Parashewanella spongiae: one gene and its partner. The protein of the gene in region 2 interacts with the protein of the main gene of each other region in a pairwise test. Links are inferred from orthologs where the notes say so. Each region holds a gene or a part of one and is shown on either strand. Other genes may lie near its edges.

What was found.
Region 1: the proteins of E2I05_RS08855 (region 2) and tusA interact in binary tests that used the Escherichia coli proteins (3 or more experiments, as listed by UniProt). The link is inferred for Parashewanella spongiae from one-to-one orthologs.

What each region holds. Positions count from the first base shown.
Region 1 is NZ_CP037952.1:16,706-24,727, forward strand. The notes cover bases 3,601-6,313. They hold tusA (sulfurtransferase TusA), read right to left. Parts: upstream 5,224-6,313; coding sequence 4,978-5,223; downstream 3,601-4,977. Other genes in these bases: E2I05_RS00055 (hypothetical protein), read right to left, coding at 3,601-3,660; E2I05_RS00060 (IS4 family transposase), read right to left, coding at 3,716-4,843; fadA (acetyl-CoA C-acyltransferase FadA), read right to left, coding at 5,821-6,313. Also shown: E2I05_RS00050 (ubiquitin carboxyl-terminal hydrolase), read right to left, coding at 1-2,920; more of E2I05_RS00055, read right to left, coding at 3,475-3,600; more of fadA, read right to left, coding at 6,314-6,984; fatty acid oxidation complex subunit alpha FadB, read right to left, coding at 7,000-8,022. UniProt on the Escherichia coli protein: Sulfur carrier protein involved in sulfur trafficking in the cell. Part of a sulfur-relay system required for 2-thiolation during synthesis of 2-thiouridine of the modified wobble base 5-methylaminomethyl-2-thiouridine (mnm(5)s(2)U) in tRNA.
Region 2 is NZ_CP037952.1:2,301,319-2,309,551, reverse strand. The notes cover bases 210-3,133. They hold E2I05_RS08855 (IscS subfamily cysteine desulfurase), read right to left. Parts: upstream 2,317-3,133; coding sequence 1,102-2,316; downstream 210-1,101. Other genes in these bases: cysE (serine O-acetyltransferase), read right to left, coding at 3,127-3,133; iscR (Fe-S cluster assembly transcriptional regulator IscR), read right to left, coding at 2,391-2,852; iscU (Fe-S cluster assembly scaffold IscU), read right to left, coding at 675-1,067; iscA (iron-sulfur cluster assembly protein IscA), read right to left, coding at 338-661; hscB (co-chaperone HscB), read right to left, coding at 210-256. In the rest of the region: more of hscB, read right to left, coding at 1-209; more of cysE, read right to left, coding at 3,134-3,948; tRNA (cytosine(32)/uridine(32)-2'-O)-methyltransferase TrmJ, read right to left, coding at 3,971-4,711; suhB (inositol-1-monophosphatase), read left to right, coding at 4,875-5,678; E2I05_RS08830 (hypothetical protein), read right to left, coding at 6,358-6,873; E2I05_RS08825 (pentatricopeptide repeat-containing protein), read right to left, coding at 7,253-8,233. UniProt on the Escherichia coli protein: Master enzyme that delivers sulfur to a number of partners involved in Fe-S cluster assembly, tRNA modification or cofactor biosynthesis. Catalyzes the removal of elemental sulfur from cysteine to produce alanine.

The DNA of each region.
Region 1 (8,022 bases), 2.3 Mb from region 2 along the record:
TAATTGTATCAATTGTGGCGTTTTTGGGCACAATAATGGTGACATAATGTCCACCGTCTTGAGAGGTGCCTACATGACAAAAGGCATGGGTTAGCTCATAAACTTCATTAAAATAATCACCTTGACTGGATTCAAAAGGCAGAACAACTTGATTTTGTCTCAATGTACATCCAAGCATTACAGCGCCTAAATCAATGGGCTTTTCGTAATTTTTGCTATTCTTCCATGGGTTAGTGACTTTAATTTTTGCTCTAAACTGGGTATACAACCTAGGCGATATACTGCAAGTTTCAGGAGGAATACCTACAGAGTTTACTTTTATAATGTGCTGCTTATACGTATGAATAGCATCATCCGGTAGTTCTGGTGACGCTCTCTTAATAGCTTCACACCTAATTTTTTCATTACCAACCATTTCTTCATTTTCGAAATGATGACTTATGTGAGTGGCTAAGAAAGGAGATGATTCTGCCAAGGTCGCAATAGGTAACATGGTATGTAGGGTATCAGGATCTCTTCGACGTTCTCTAGGCTGCTGTTCGTCATCAACCCAAAAATTAAATTCTGTTGTGATATTCAAGTTTGCGTGCTCTGATTTATCGATACCCAATAGTTCAAGTAAAACAATGAGAAACTCATGAGGATCAGCTTGCACCATTTCAGAAAGAATAAAAGGCATTCCTTTTGCGCTGCCTAGCATTGCGGTCATAGCCGTATTATTGGTTAATTGCGCGAAGTAATTTAAGCTTTCGAAAAAACAGACTTGCAACTGATGTGGAACAATAACTTGATCGGCTGAAACGCTATGGTTAAGTGTATTACATAAATGAATTAAGTTGTTTCTTAACGTGAAGAAGGCGTAGAAGTATTCTTGAGTATAAAAAGTTTCTCCGTGATATTGTAAAGGGTATTCGGTGAGTGGGTTTTCATTATACGCAACTTGATTTTCAGCATCGCGGGCTAACTCATGCAACATTGTTTGGTAATTTTCATATTCCTTGCTTCCTTTCACGGGAATAGGGGCGCAGTTACGACGCATAAAACGATCAAGTAATTCATATGCAGAGTGGAAAGTGAGATTATTTGCGGCATGGTATATGTCTGAATTAGTCAATAAACTATGGGCAAAGCTTTGTATGGCCACATTAACAAAACAATTATTCCCCCAGTTATATAAGCCATTTCGTTGTGGCGGAGTAATGTGACTCACTTCGTGCACTCGTAATGTGCCATTTAAAATGTTTCGGTATTTACCAATTCTCTCTAAGGCACTCACTACCCACCGACGGGCTTGTTCTTTAATATCCATTTGCTCGCAAAACTGATCAAAAGTTATATCTTTAATTTGAGATTGTAGCGTGTCAGCTGAATAGTAAAGTGTGTGTGCAAGTCGCAGCGTTTCATCACGAGGATCTGTTGCTAACAAGTCTTCTGCCAGTAAAATCCCAAAATCTTGCGGATCTAATGGGTAACCTTGAACTTCTTGATACAAGGGTTGGAGTTTTTTAAAATTTATTGCAGCGTTAATAAGGGCTTGCTCAGTATATTTGCCGTTTTGTACAGTGGAAAAGCATTGTGTAAATTCGCTTTCAGAAAGTGAAGATTGAGCCATGACATGATGTTTAAAAGCCTTATTTAAATAGGCGACCGATTCCTCATTACCAATATAAGTAAATCGTGGTATTTGTTTACTAAACATTTGTAACCTTAAAGAACGAGCAATACTTTGAGCGGCATCATCAGGGGTCTTAATGTAATTCAATTCAAACGGGCATGATTGTCCAAGTAGCATGGACACAAGTTGGGCTGAAAGGAAATTTTTATCAGCAATGATAGTCATGTGCTCATCGGTTATCCAAGGCTGATATCTTTTTAACACTTGAAATGCGTTTAACTGTCTTTGTGTTAGCGGAGCTTGTGTACTTGTTGTTTGAAGCACAGGAGTTGAAGGTTCAATATATGGTTTAGTCGGTAACTTTGGGGTTCTTGTGACAGAAGGTTTACTTTCGGGCAAAGCCGTAGCATTTTCTTGATTTTCTATGTGGCGAGAGAGTATACCGTGAATCATATATGTTATGTAATCAAGTATATCATTTGAAGTTTCTTTATTGATGAGTAACCTAAGGTCATCGTCTCTATTTCTTAAAACTCCTGATTTATGCAAGGCTTCAATTTGCTCTTCAGAATTAAAATGTCTAGGTAACCTTTGCTGAAGTACAAGTAATGCTTGTTGTTGCAAGCTGGAAAAATCATGCTTTTTAGTGGCAGACTGAGCAGGGCTAACCGTCTTACTGGATGGTGAAGTAGTAGATTGAGTTGAAGGATAAAGAGAGGTTAATTGTCTCGGTGCTTGGCTATCACTGTTTTGAATGGGAATGTTTGCTTCCCCGATGACATAATTCGTTTTGCTTGCTGTGTCTTTAATAACAAGAATGTATTGTTTATTCTGTTCGTTTTTCTCAATAAAAACAATTGATTTTGAGAGATCACACTTCTCACGTAGGCACACTAATGTTGACATGAGTTGCTCTGGAGATTGAATGAACTCCCTATGGTTTTCTGTTGTTTCGTTCAATATTTTTGTTATCTGGGCTTCTTTGAGCCGAGTTAGGTTTTTTAAAAGCGGTAGTGTTTCAGCAGTTCTTTTTAAGACCTTATAGGGGTAATTTGTGGTTTGAGTTTTTAGCCAACGAAATTTTTTTTGGGATGATTCTTGTAAACATCGCTCCTGAGTTTCAACATCAACAGTTTGAGCTATAGCTTCAAGGCGAGACATAGTTTTAGGGAATGGCGCATCAATTATTTCAAAATCATCATGATCTTTATTTTGATTATCTTCTACATGACTTATGTGTGGTGTTGGTAAATAACTATATGCAGCAATAGGAGTCGATAAAGGTTTCGCATTTTGATAGGCCATAATTTATCCTGTAATAAGGGATCTAGCGATTTAGAAAGTACAAATCTTTGTCACACCAGCGAAGGCTGGTATCCAGTGACTTTTATAGAAAAAGCAAAGGCACTAGACTACCGACATACTTCGTTTTTAGCCTGCGCTGGAGTGACGAGAACTCATAGGTATACTTTCTTCCGTAACTTTCCTAACTTGATCCAATGCCAAATAATTTATTCAACATACAGTCAATGCCGTTGCTAAACAAAACCTCATTAAAATGAAGTTTCAACTATAGATAAAGGTTAACAACGAATGAGGTTATTAGGGTTAAAAATGAATGATATTCTGATTAAGCTTTGTTTAGTTAATCACTTCGAGTTTAATACCTCGTCCCTTGGTGCGTACTAACACAAGAGGTTTGTGTTTTGTCATACCAGCCTTTGCAGGTATGACAAAGGTTGGTACTTTCTATATCGCTAGATTTTAGCTCTTGCTGGGTGAGAGATTAATTACTGTAATTGGTATTATCTTTTATGGCTTTGATATAGAGATATATATCAATGGCACTAACTTAAGAATTACTTCTGATATACCTTAAGCCTACGTGCTTGCTTTCTTGAATGTTGTAACCTTGGTGTCGGTTTCGGTCGCCTTTTCTTTGCTCTCGGTTCTTTTCTCCCCGGGCGATTGCCAACGATATGCTCGCCGATAATATCTGCTATCACATCCAATAAAGTGTCAATGATCCCTTCGGTGGCTTGCAAAAGTAATATCTGAAAATCTTGTAATGCGTCATGTGCGGCTTTAAAACTTGCCTCTCTAGGCGATATTCCTTTTTTTTTCTGCCGCTCGGCACATAAGTGCCCTTATCATGTTGTAAACTAACAAATGAACATCAATTTCCTTACGCACCATATCTGGACTACCACACCTTAAAATATCCATTTTCATCATGGTCTTGATTGACCTAAAATCCAACTCGATATGCCATCGTGAAACGTATAAATCAATAATATCTTGCTTCGGATAGACTTCTTTATCCGTGAGCGTGGTAACAATGATACGTTTCTTTGTTCCTACCATTCTGACGATAAGCTCTTCTGGCACTTGAGCGTAATCCTCTGGGGTCATCCATTCTGGACAGGATGGACGAATTAGCTTAAATAAACCATCTCGCTTACCCAGCTTTTCTTCACAGGTTCTGAAATCGACATTTCTGGCTCCGTTTTTTTCGAAAACAGCATCAACGCCTAACCCCATTAGTCCTACAAGAACAAAGTAGTTTTCGAAATTAGCATCTCCCAGTACAATGTCACCTTGTTTCAAGTCTGACTGCATACTTCTTAATAGTGCCTGCTCGCCAGTACCTTTCCCTTTACAAGGTGAAACAGCCGAGTCAATGACTGCACCGCTACCCAAAGAAATTAACACTAAAATCCGCAGCTGAGGAAAGCCCAGCCCTTCTTTTTGTGATTTAGGTTGAGGGAATTGGGCTTGGTTCTCGTGCGTATCAGGCATAGATAGTGTTGAGCCGTCAGTTAATAGCACTCTACGACCATGCCATAAGTATTTCCCTTGAATCGCTTCATCTAAGTTTTTTCCTGATTTCTTCAATAGCGATTTAATTGACTCTGGAGATAACCGTTTTCTTGCTTTGCAGTAGGGACCTGTAATTGTGCTGTTTTTCTCTCGACCTATAGCAATTTGATCTCTAGCGTCACTGATTAGTGTGCAACGACAAGACTTGTTTTCACTGGCAACTTGCTTCATGAAAAGCGAAAGTGTGTGGCAGGCGGGATACTTGCGTACTCTTTGAGTATTATCTTTTTGAAAATCTTCTAAATCTTGCAGAGTGAGAATTGAAGAAAGTTCATCTTCTTCCGTTTGAGCAAAGCGACGTAACAATTCTGGGGCATCATTGAAGAATTGGCGAGTTGTAGTATTCATGGCGTGACACTAGAAAAACCTTAATCTGTATGATTTACTCTCTATTGTTCAATTAGTAAACCTTCAGCTAAATCTTAAGTTAGTGCCATTGAGATATATATAGCTATTTGGATGTGCTGAGAAAATAATGCAGTTTAAAGCCCTTTTTTAAGCAAAAAGTGATACGGGGTATTTTTAGTATCGCTGTGTAAAAGTGTGTGATCCATAAATTCGCAAAAGCTTGGAATGTCACGAGTTGTGGCCGGATCATCTGCAATTATTAATAACGTCTCACCGTCATTCATGTGGCGTACTTTTTTACGCAGCATCATTACAGGTTCTGGACAGCGTAGACCTAACGCATCAAGACGATGTTGAGCAAATTCATAATTGTCGTTCATTTACTGTTACTGCAGATTACCATTAAAAGGCAATTTTACTATTGCTGGGGATAATATCCAAGTAGTTTCACGTGGAACAATTCCCATGATACTTGAAGATGCAACATTCAGGGCATTTACAACGGTTCATTTTTCAAGGCGTGAAAGTGCTGAAATCATGCACCTTCAGGTAATACCAATTACAGTAATTAATCTCTCACTCACTCAGCAAGAGCTAAAGGGTTTCAGTGCAAGGCACAAGCTCGAAGTACTATACTCCCTACAGCTGCCATACGAAACTGGCATTCAACGCACTTCGTGTTTTTGTCGGGATAATTCAAGTGCTTGTAACGCAGTAATGGAACCCTTTAGCCTTGCCCTTCGGGAGCTTGTATGTGCTCACTTTGGTTTATAAAGAATACTTCTCAAAATTGTCTTGACGTAGCAATGTAATAACGACAGTTTTGTATGTCGGTAACAACTATGTCTTCATCAATTTTGATTGCACTTTGAGCACATACATAGCTTTGAGTTGAGCATTTAATTACTGTAATTGGTATAACAAGGGAATGGGTAAGGTGATGCAATCAATTGCCTTCACCTTATCCACCAAGATGATTAAGGTCGTTCAAATATCGTAGCGATGCCTTGGCCTAGACCAATACACATGGTCGCTAAACCATATTTGGCATTCTTATCTTCCATGATATTAATGAGTGTGGTCGATATACGAGCTCCAGAGCAGCCTAATGGATGACCAAGGGCGATGGCACCGCCATTCAGATTTACTTTTTCATCAACAACATCAGTCAAGCCAAGATCTTTGACGCAAGGTAAGGATTGAGCGGCAAAAGCTTCGTTAAGCTCAACGACATCAATATCATCAATGGTTAAGTTTGCTCTTAGTAAAACTTTTTGAGTGGCAGGCACTGGACCATAACCCATAATGGCGGGAGCACAACCCGCTACAGCCATAGACTTTATTCTTGCTCTAATGGTGAGCCCGAGTGAGCGTGCTTTTTCTTCTTCCATGACCAGCATCGCTGAAGCGCCATCGGATATCGCTGATGATGTGGCTGCGGTGACTGTACCTTGTACTGGATCAAAAACGGGCCTAAGTTGAGCAAGCCCTTCCATTGAGGTTTCAGGGCGAATCACTTCATCGCTATTGACCGAGATTAATGCTCCATTACTATCATGACCTTCTATCGGGTAAATTTCATTAGCAAACCGACCTTCAACCGTTGCTGCATGAGCCCGTTGATGAGATCGGACGGCAAAAGCATCTTGATGTTCTCGGGAAATTCCGTGCATTCTGCCAAGCATTTCTGCGGTGAGTCCCATCATGCCTGAAGCTTTAGCAACTTGATGATCAAGCCCTGGATGGAAGTCGACACCGTGCATCATGGGCACATGACCCATGTGTTCAACGCCACCGACAATAAAGGTATCTCCCATGTCTGTCATGATCGCACGAGCCGCTTGATGTAGAGCATCCATAGAAGACCCACATAAACGGTTAACGGTAACCCCAGCGGTAGTTCTAGGCAGGCCTGCTAGCAGTGCTGCATTGCGAGCAATGTTAAAACCTTGCTCTAAGGTTTGTTGAACACAGCCCCAAATGACATCTTCAATCATTTCAGGCTTTACATTGGGATTACGCTTGAGCAAGCCTTTCATGAGCTCAGCTGACAAGGTTTCTGAACGTATATGACGAAACACACCACCTTTAGAACGCCCCATAGGTGTGCGAATACAATCTACAATAACCGCATTTTTCATTATAAATTCCTTGTCTTAGGCTGAGTAGTAGCGGCCGTTATTGGCGGCAAGTGTACGCATATTGTCTGTTACTTGATACAAAGGCCCTAAGTGGGCATAGCTATCGGCAAGTTGAACAAAGTTAGCGAGTCCCATAGTTTCAATATATCGGAAAACACCACCGCGGAAAGGTGGGAACCCGAGGCCATAGACCAAAGCCATATCCGCTTCAGCAGGAGAAGCAATAATACCTTCTTCTAGGCATCGTACTGTTTCGTTGATCATAGGGATCATTGTACGTGCTATGATTTCATCGGCCGAAAACTCTGTTTTGTCTTGGCAGTGTTGACTCAGAAGTTCGGCCACTTCTGGCGCAATTTGTTTTTTCGGTTTACCACGTTTATCAGTAATATATTGATAAAAACCTTGACCATTTTTCTGTCCAAGTCGTTGACTATCAAACATGAGTTTCATAATGTCTGCACTAGGTAAGCTCATGCGCTGCGGAAACCCATCCGCCATCACTTTTTGGGCATGACAGCCAGTGTCAATGCCGACAACATCAAGCAAATAAGCGGGACCCATCGGCCAGCCAAATTGCTTTTCCATGACGTTATCAATTTGGACGAAGTCAGCACCATCAACCACAAGTTGATTAAAGCCTGAAAAGTAAGGGAATAAAACACGATTGACGAAGAAGCCAGGGCAATCGTTGACAATGATGGGCGTTTTTCCCATTTTGTTGGCGTAATGAACAACGGTAGCAAGGGTTTCATCGCTGGTGTGTTGACCGCGGATCACTTCAACCAGTGGCATTTTGTGCACGGGATTAAAAAAATGCATACCGCAAAAACGCTGTGGGTGTGTTAAGTGACTGGCCAAGTAATCAATAGAAATGGTTGAAGTGTTTGAAGCGATAATGCTGTCAGTCGAGGTATGTTGCTCTACTTCTTGAAGTACTTGGGATTTTACCTTTGGGTTTTCAACAACGGCTTCAATGGTGATGTTGCAGTGTTTTATGGCGGAATAATCGAGCGTAGCGGTAATGTTATTAAGCAC
Region 2 (8,233 bases):
CTGTCATAGTTTCATGGCTAATATCGATGCCACGTAATTTAAGGATATGCTCGGCACGTTGAATAGGATCTTTCAGTGACTGGTATGCATCATTTATTTGTGCTGTTTTTTGCACAGCTAAAAGCTTTTCTTGTTCACTTCCACTCGAAAATTTATCTGGATGTACAGTGCGTTGCAACTCGCGATAACGCTCAGACAATTGAGTGCTATCAATATCGAAATTAACTGAAAAGCCGAATAATTCAAAAAAATTCATTTAATTTATTCTTACTATTAAAATGCCGTCAATGTTATAAAACAAGATGACGGCATTAAATGGTATCGTTAGATACGATGATTAAACTGTAAAGCTCTCACCACACCCACATTCACCTTTGGCATTAGGATTATTGAACTGAAAGCCTTCATTTAAGCCTTCTTTCACAAAATCTAACTCAATCCCTTGTAGATAAATGAAACTCTTAGCATCAATAATAATATTGCAGCCTTCGACTTCATACATCTCATCATCGTCATTAAGGTCATCAACAAACTCAAGTACGTAAGCCATACCTGAGCAGCCTGCTGTTCTTAAACCCAATCTCAGACCTAAGCCTTTGCCGCGGTTTTTTAGAAACGACTTTACTCGTTCAGAAGCGGCTGGCGTCATTGTTATTGCCATTACTACTCCGTCATTAACCTGCTGCTAATGAGTGCTTTGATTTGTAATCTTCTAGTGCCGCTTGAATAGCATCTTCAGCTAAAATTGAGCAATGGATTTTTACTGGTGGCAGAGCAAGTTCGTGAGCAATGTCGGTATTTTTAATTAATGCCGCTTCTTCAATGCTCTTACCTTTTACCCATTCGGTAACTAGCGAGCTTGAAGCAATCGCACTACCACAACCATAAGTTTTGAATTTAGCATCTTCAATGATACCTTCATCACTTATCTTTAGTTGCAACTTCATTACATCACCACAAGCAGGCGCACCAACCATTCCGGTAGCAACTGATGGATCACTTTTGTCCATTGAGCCTACGTTACGAGGGTTCTCGTAGTGGTCAATAACTTCTTCACTATAAGCCATGATACTGCTCCGTCTTTATCTGTTCGCTCAACAATTAGTGGTGAGCCCACTGAACTGTGTTTAAATCGATTCCATCTTGATACATTTCCCATAATGGAGACATATCTCTTAACTTACCGATTGATTTATTAATAACATCAATCGCATAGTCGATATCTTCTTCTGTTGTAAAACGCCCAATTGAAAAACGAATTGAACTATGAGCCATTTCATCATTTAATCCTAGAGCTCTTAACACATAGCTAGGCTCTAAGCTGGCTGAAGTACATGCCGAACCAGAAGATACAGCAAGATCTTTTAATGCCATTATCAAAGATTCACCTTCAACAAAGTTAAAGCTGGCATTTAATGAACCACAATAACGTTGTTCAAAGTCACCATTAATATATGTTTCTTCAATGTCTTTGATTCCAGCCCACAATCTATCACGTAGTCTGCGAATGCGTTCGTTGTCTTTGTCCATATCAGCTTTAGCGACAGCTGCTGCTTCACCTAAACCTACTATTTGGTGAGTAGCTAATGTACCACTACGCATACCGCGTTCGTGTCCACCACCATGCATAGCGGCTTCCAAACGGATGCGGGGTTTTCTGCTAACATACAGCGCACCAATACCTTTAGGGCCATACATCTTATGACCAGATATCGAAATTAAATCAATCTTTAAGTTCTGTACATCAATAGGTAATTTGCCAGCACTTTGCGCTGCATCGACATGAAAGATAACTTTCTTTGAACGACATAATTCACCAATTTCAGCAATGTCATGAATAACGCCAATTTCGTTATTAACATGCATTAAACTGAGCAAAACTGTATCTTCACGTATTGCAGCTTCGATAGCTGAAGTTGGAATGATACCGTTTGATTCAGGCTCAAGATAAGTAACTTCAAAACCTTCACGCTCTAGTTGACGGCAAGTATCTAAAACCGCTTTATGCTCGGTTTTACTTGTTATAATGTGTTTACCCTTCTTTTGATAAAAATGTGCTACACCCTTTATCGCCAAGTTATCTGATTCAGTTGCACCTGAAGTAAAAATAATTTCTCTTGGATCTGCATTGATCAATTCTGCAACTTGATTACGCGCAATATCAACCGCTTCTTCAGCTTGCCAACCATAACGATGAGAACGAGATGCTGGATTACCAAACACACCGTCCATAGTCATATACTGCATCATTTTTTCAGCAACCCGAGTATCCACTGGCGTTGTTGCTGCATAATCTAAATAGATAGGTAACTTCATTACACACTCCGTACAACGTCGCCATTTATATGGCATTCAAAGTACAAATAAAAATTTATTCTTATAGCAAGAAATTAAAGAGAAAATCTCTGTTCTTGCTGCATTTTATCTTGCTTAACCGCAATATATTGAACATCACGCTTTTGCATTAATCCTGCTAGACTAATTCCATCTAAAAAGTCTGAAATTTGACGACTTAAGTCATCCCATAAAGAATGAGTCAAACAACGAGAACCACCTTGGCAATTGCCTTGCCCATAGCATCGTGTTGCTTCTACGGATTCATCAACCGCTTGTACAACCATACCCACTGATATTTCATTAGCTGTTAAACCAAGTCGATAACCACCACCCGGTCCTCTTACGCTAGAGACCAAACCATTTCGTCTTAATTTAGCAAAGAGTTGCTCAAGGTAAGATAGTGATATTCCTTGACGCTCTGAAATGTCTGCTAATGGAACAGGCCCCATAGAAGAATGTATGGCAACATCCAGCATAGCTGTAACAGCGTAACGACCTTTAGAGGTTAATTTCATGACAGAATTTGTTCCTACTTTAGTATAGTTAAATTGAAACATACCCGACTATTTTAGTCAAGTATTTAGCCTAGTGAACTAGTCAAGTATTAACCATTTTCAAGAACAAATTGAGCTATGAAATATCAGATGCGTATTTAACCTTTTTATTATTAAAGATTCAACGGAAAATGAATATTTTTCGTATTAGAAATGAGGAGTTTTTAATATGAAACATATTAAATATCACCGAAGTCTTATATAAAACTTTCGGTGATTCAGATTTAAAAGTAGATTATATTATTGGATCAAACTCATCCATTGCTTGCTTTCTTTTTTCTGCAGCGTCTCTTTCTGCGTCACTGAATTCTTCAATATCAAGTTCTGGAAGCTTTTCTGTACAAACTTCGCCACCAAGTTGTTGAACTTCGTGACAAACGTCTTGTAATTTTGAGTCCATCAAATGCATATGATCGAGCATTTGTCCTATTGCGTTAGCTACTGGATCTGGGTTATCAGGTGCAACAGCATAAGCATCAAAGCCATACTTTTCTGCCATTGCACTACGCCGCTCATTTTGCTCTTTGCTTTCGTTTGATACTTCGGCAACGATTCGCCCAGGAATACCAAGTACTGTTCGCCCTGTAGGGACTTGTTTAACAACAACAGAGTTCGACCCGACTCTAGCATTGTCTTCTATAACAATTGGCCCCAGTACCTTAGCGCCAGCACCTACTACAACATTATTGCCTAATGTTGGGTGTCGCTTTCCTGTTTTCCAAGTAGTTCCGCCTAAAGTTACCCCATGGTAAAGCGTGCAATCATCACCAATTTGTGCCGTTTCACCTATTACGATTCCCATCCCATGATCAATAAAAAAACGGCGGCCAATAGTCGCTCCAGGGTGTATTTCAACTCCAGTAAGCCAACGAGAGAATGTTGATATACAGCGTGATAAAATAAAAAAGCGCTTTTTCCAAAGCTTATTACTTATTCTGTGAAGCCAAATTGCATGCATACCGGGATAGTTAAGAACAATCTCAAGCGTACTGCGAGCAGCAGGATCACGATGATAAATTGATTCGATGTCTTCTTTAATTCTAGAAATCACGCTCATTATCTCAGTTACCTTTGAATGTCTAGTCTTTAGATTTAGTGAATTTATCGACTGATGTCAGAATACCACGCAGAATATTCATCTCTTGAGTTTCAATTCGTGCACGGCCAAAGAGACGCCTAAGCTTCGTCATAATTTGTCCAGGGTGATTCTTAATGATAAACCCTGTTGATAAAAGCGTGTTCTCTAAGTGCTCAAAAAAACGTTCTTGATCTTTAGATGCTGGATAATTATCCGTGAGCTGTTCAATCTCTCTCTTATTATCAAGATTTTGTTCAGATAAAAATGCCATTCGTGTTTCATAACAGATAATTTGTACAGCTTGTGACAAATTAAGTGAACTGTATTCAGCATTGGCAGGAATAACTACGTGATAGTTACATTTTTGTAATTCTTCATTTGATAGACCGTGATTTTCGCGGCCAAAAACTATCGCTACAGGGCCAGTTTTACATTCATCTACTAATTGCTCACCAGCTCCTCTGGGCTCAATAATAGGCCAATCTAACGTGCGGCTTCGTGCACTTGTCGCAATCACTAAACTACAATCAGAAATTGCTTCTTCAAATGAATCTACTTTTACCAAATTTTGCAATATATCAGATGCGCCAGCCGCAAGTGCGATTGAATGACCATCAACTTCAGTTCTTGGCTCAGCAAGGTAAAGATTTGATAATCCCATCGTCTTCATAGCTCTTGCTGTTGAACCAATGTTCCCAGGGTGGGATGTACCGACCAAAACCACACGAATATTACTGAGCATGAAAATACTATTTATTTTAAAAAAACCAGATTTAGAATTTTATCACAACCAACTCAATTCAAGATACTGTAAATATAGTTTGGAGCAGAGGTTTGCCAATAACAATTATTAACGTATAATTCGCGCTGCTATTTTTTCGTTCTTTAACATCCAGGGGATTGCAATGCATCCAATGCTGACTATTGCCGTTCGCGCAGCTCGCGCCGCCGGCCAAACAATTATGCGCGCTTATACTGAATTAGATCGTATCGAAGTTTCTGAAAAAGGAATTAACGATTTCGTAACTAGTGTAGACAAGGAAGCAGAAGCTGCAATTATTTATCAGATCCGTAAATCTTATCCCGACCACACCATTGTAGGTGAAGAAGGTGGAGAAGATCGCGGTTCAAACAAAGATTTTATGTGGATAGTAGATCCCCTTGATGGAACTAACAACTTTGTTAGAGGCATTCCTCATTTTGCGGTTTCTATTGCATTACAGCAAAAAGGCAAAACTGAAGTTGCAGCAATTTACGATCCTGTACGTGAAGAGCTGTTTACAGCCGTTCGCGGAAAAGGCGCTAAACTTAATGAATTCCGTATCCGTGTTACCAACCCTAATGATTTAAATAACACTATCATTGGCACAGGATTTCCATTCAAAGCACGCCAACATTCTGAAACATACATGAACATTTTTGGTGAAGTATTTAATGAATGTGCAGATCTACGTCGCGCAGGCTCTGCAGCATTAGATTTGGCATATGTTGCCTCAGGCCGTTTAGATGGTTTCTTCGAAATTGGTTTAAAACCATGGGATATTGCGGCCGGTGACTTAATTTGCCGTGAAGCAGGCGGTACTGTTACCGACTTTTCCGGAAACCATAACTACTTGAGTTCTGGAAATATCGTCGCGGGCGCTCCAAAAGTAACAAGTAACTTAGTTAAGACCATCCGACCATTACTAAATGAAGGTCTAAAACGATAAGTTTTCATTCTTTCTTCACAAACAAGCCGAGATTAATATCTTAATGCCGATCGTTATAGCTTAGCTAATTGAACGATTTTCACTAGGCTTCCCAATAGCCACAGCGCAAGTTGTGGCCTATTTTTCTTAAACAAAAATAAACTGTTGTTCGATTGATTTAGGAGAACTGAATTTTAACCCAACTTGCATAGCTCCGTTTGCAATAGCAAGGGCATCATTTCAATCTGTTTTATGACTTTCGACATAAGCTTTAACTTTTCTAGGATTAATGATCCGTGCTTGGTGATGAAATTGCTCTGTATACCGGCTCCAATAATGGCAACGGCAGCAACCTTACATAGACATAATAGATGGCTTAGCTTTGGCTAACTAACAGTTCTTTAAGTTTTGTCTGCTAACAGCTTTATTACTAAGGAGCTCGCTATCAACACTGATATGGCAAACTTGAAAAATGTTTTTAGCGAGATCGATTGCGATAATATTACTGGTCAACATAATGAAACCCTCTGTTCTTTAATGCCGACACTACACCATAGTTCGACGATTAATGGGAGTGGATTCCATACATCAATTTAGAATATTAAAACAAAAATGCATTTAACATTATAATACTGTCGTTGTTCTATGATGTTCATTTTATGATGCGATCATACTAAAAAGTGTGCTCGCTCGTATCAAATTAATGGGCAGACTCCTTCAATACTATCATTCCTGAGTTGAATTTATCCTCGATAAACTCAAGTTCAAACTCATCTTTGAGAAAGCTTATCATTCCATTTTTTAACGTATTATTGCCATGGTACCCAGTTATGATCGATGTGATGTTGGGTTCATTGTTTTGTTTGTGGTAACAAAATAATAGTCTTGCGAAAGCTAATGGAATACCTCGAATATGTGTTCCATCGCCTGAATGTCCTTCGAAGATTTTATCCATATGCAAATCGATACAATGATTCATTAAGCCAACACTTTTTTTATATATTCCTTGTGTTATCCCTTTATCAATCATGCTTGCAAAATTATCTTTTTCAATCGGCGCAAGCTGAGCATGTATTTGTGAAAAAGCACTTATGTCACTTTTGTTCATTATTTCTTCTAAATGCCATATTTCGGTGTCAAATTCCTTAGCCTTAATACATACTTTGATAAAGGCATTGTAAATGGCAACATCAGGCTTGATGCCCCATTGTTGCATTAAGCTGGCTGTAGTTGTGTCGCCATCTCATTACTCAATAAGTGAGTGAATTAACAAGCAAGAAATAACGCACTGAAAAGATAAATTCAAAAATATTCAGCTTTAAGGCATTCTATAAATGTATAACAGAAAATTATCCACCGCACAGGGGAGTCGTTTGGTAGCTCATAACTGTATCTCAGACTCAAAAAAATAATGAAATTGGGCGTAAATTGGTTATATCCAAACTCTTGCCAGCTCGGTCGGCTGGCGCATTTCTGCCTCAAAACCATTTAGAATATTAAAACAAAAACGCATCTAACATTATAATATTGTCGTTGTTCTATGATGTTTATTTTATGATGCGATCATACTAAAAAGTGTGCTCGCTAGTATCAAATTAATGGGTAGACTCGCTCAATACTATTACTCCTGAGTTGAATTTATCCTCGATAAACTCAAGTCCAAATTCATCTTTGAGAAAACTTATCATTCCATTTTTTAACGTATTATTGCCATGGTATCCAGTTATGATCGATTTTATGTTGGGTTCATTGTTTTTTTTGTGGTAACAAAATAATAGTTTTGCGAAAGCTAGTGGAACACCTCGAATATGTGTACCATTGCCTGAATGTTCTTCGAAGATTTTATCCATATGCAAATCGATACAATGATTCATTAAGCCAACATTTTTTTTATATATTCCTTGTGTTATCCCTTTATCAATCAAGCTTGCGAAATTATCTTTTTCAAGCGGCGCAAGTTGAGCATGTATTTGTGAAGGAGTACTCATGTTACATTCGTTCATTATTTTTTCTAAATACCATATTCCAATGTCAAATTCCTTTGCATTAATACATACTTTAGTAAAGGCATTGTAAATGGCTACATCAGGCTTGATGCCCCATTGTTGCATTAAGCTGGGTGTAGTTGTGTCGACATCACCCAACACCAATGATTTGGCTTCTGCATAACGTCCCGCTTCAGCGCAGGCCGTCAGCAAATTTATGCAGGTGATTTGATTGGCCTTTAATGACAAATGAGATGCCATCACGAGCTTATCACCACACACCAGTTGCCAAGCACTATCAAACTGGCTAGTTTTAGCACATACCGTGATAAAAGCATTGTAAATGGCAATATCAGGCTTGATGCCCCATTGCTGCATTAAGCTGGCTGTAGCTTTAGTTGTAGCTGTAGCTGTATCGCCCAACACCAATGATTTGGCTTCTGCATAACGCCCCGCTTCAGCGCAGGCCGTCAGCAAATTCATGCAGGTGATTTGGTTAGCCTTTAATGGCAAATGAGGTGCCATCACGGGCTTATCACCACACACCAGTTGCCAAGCACTATCAAACTGGCTAGTTTTAGCACATACCGT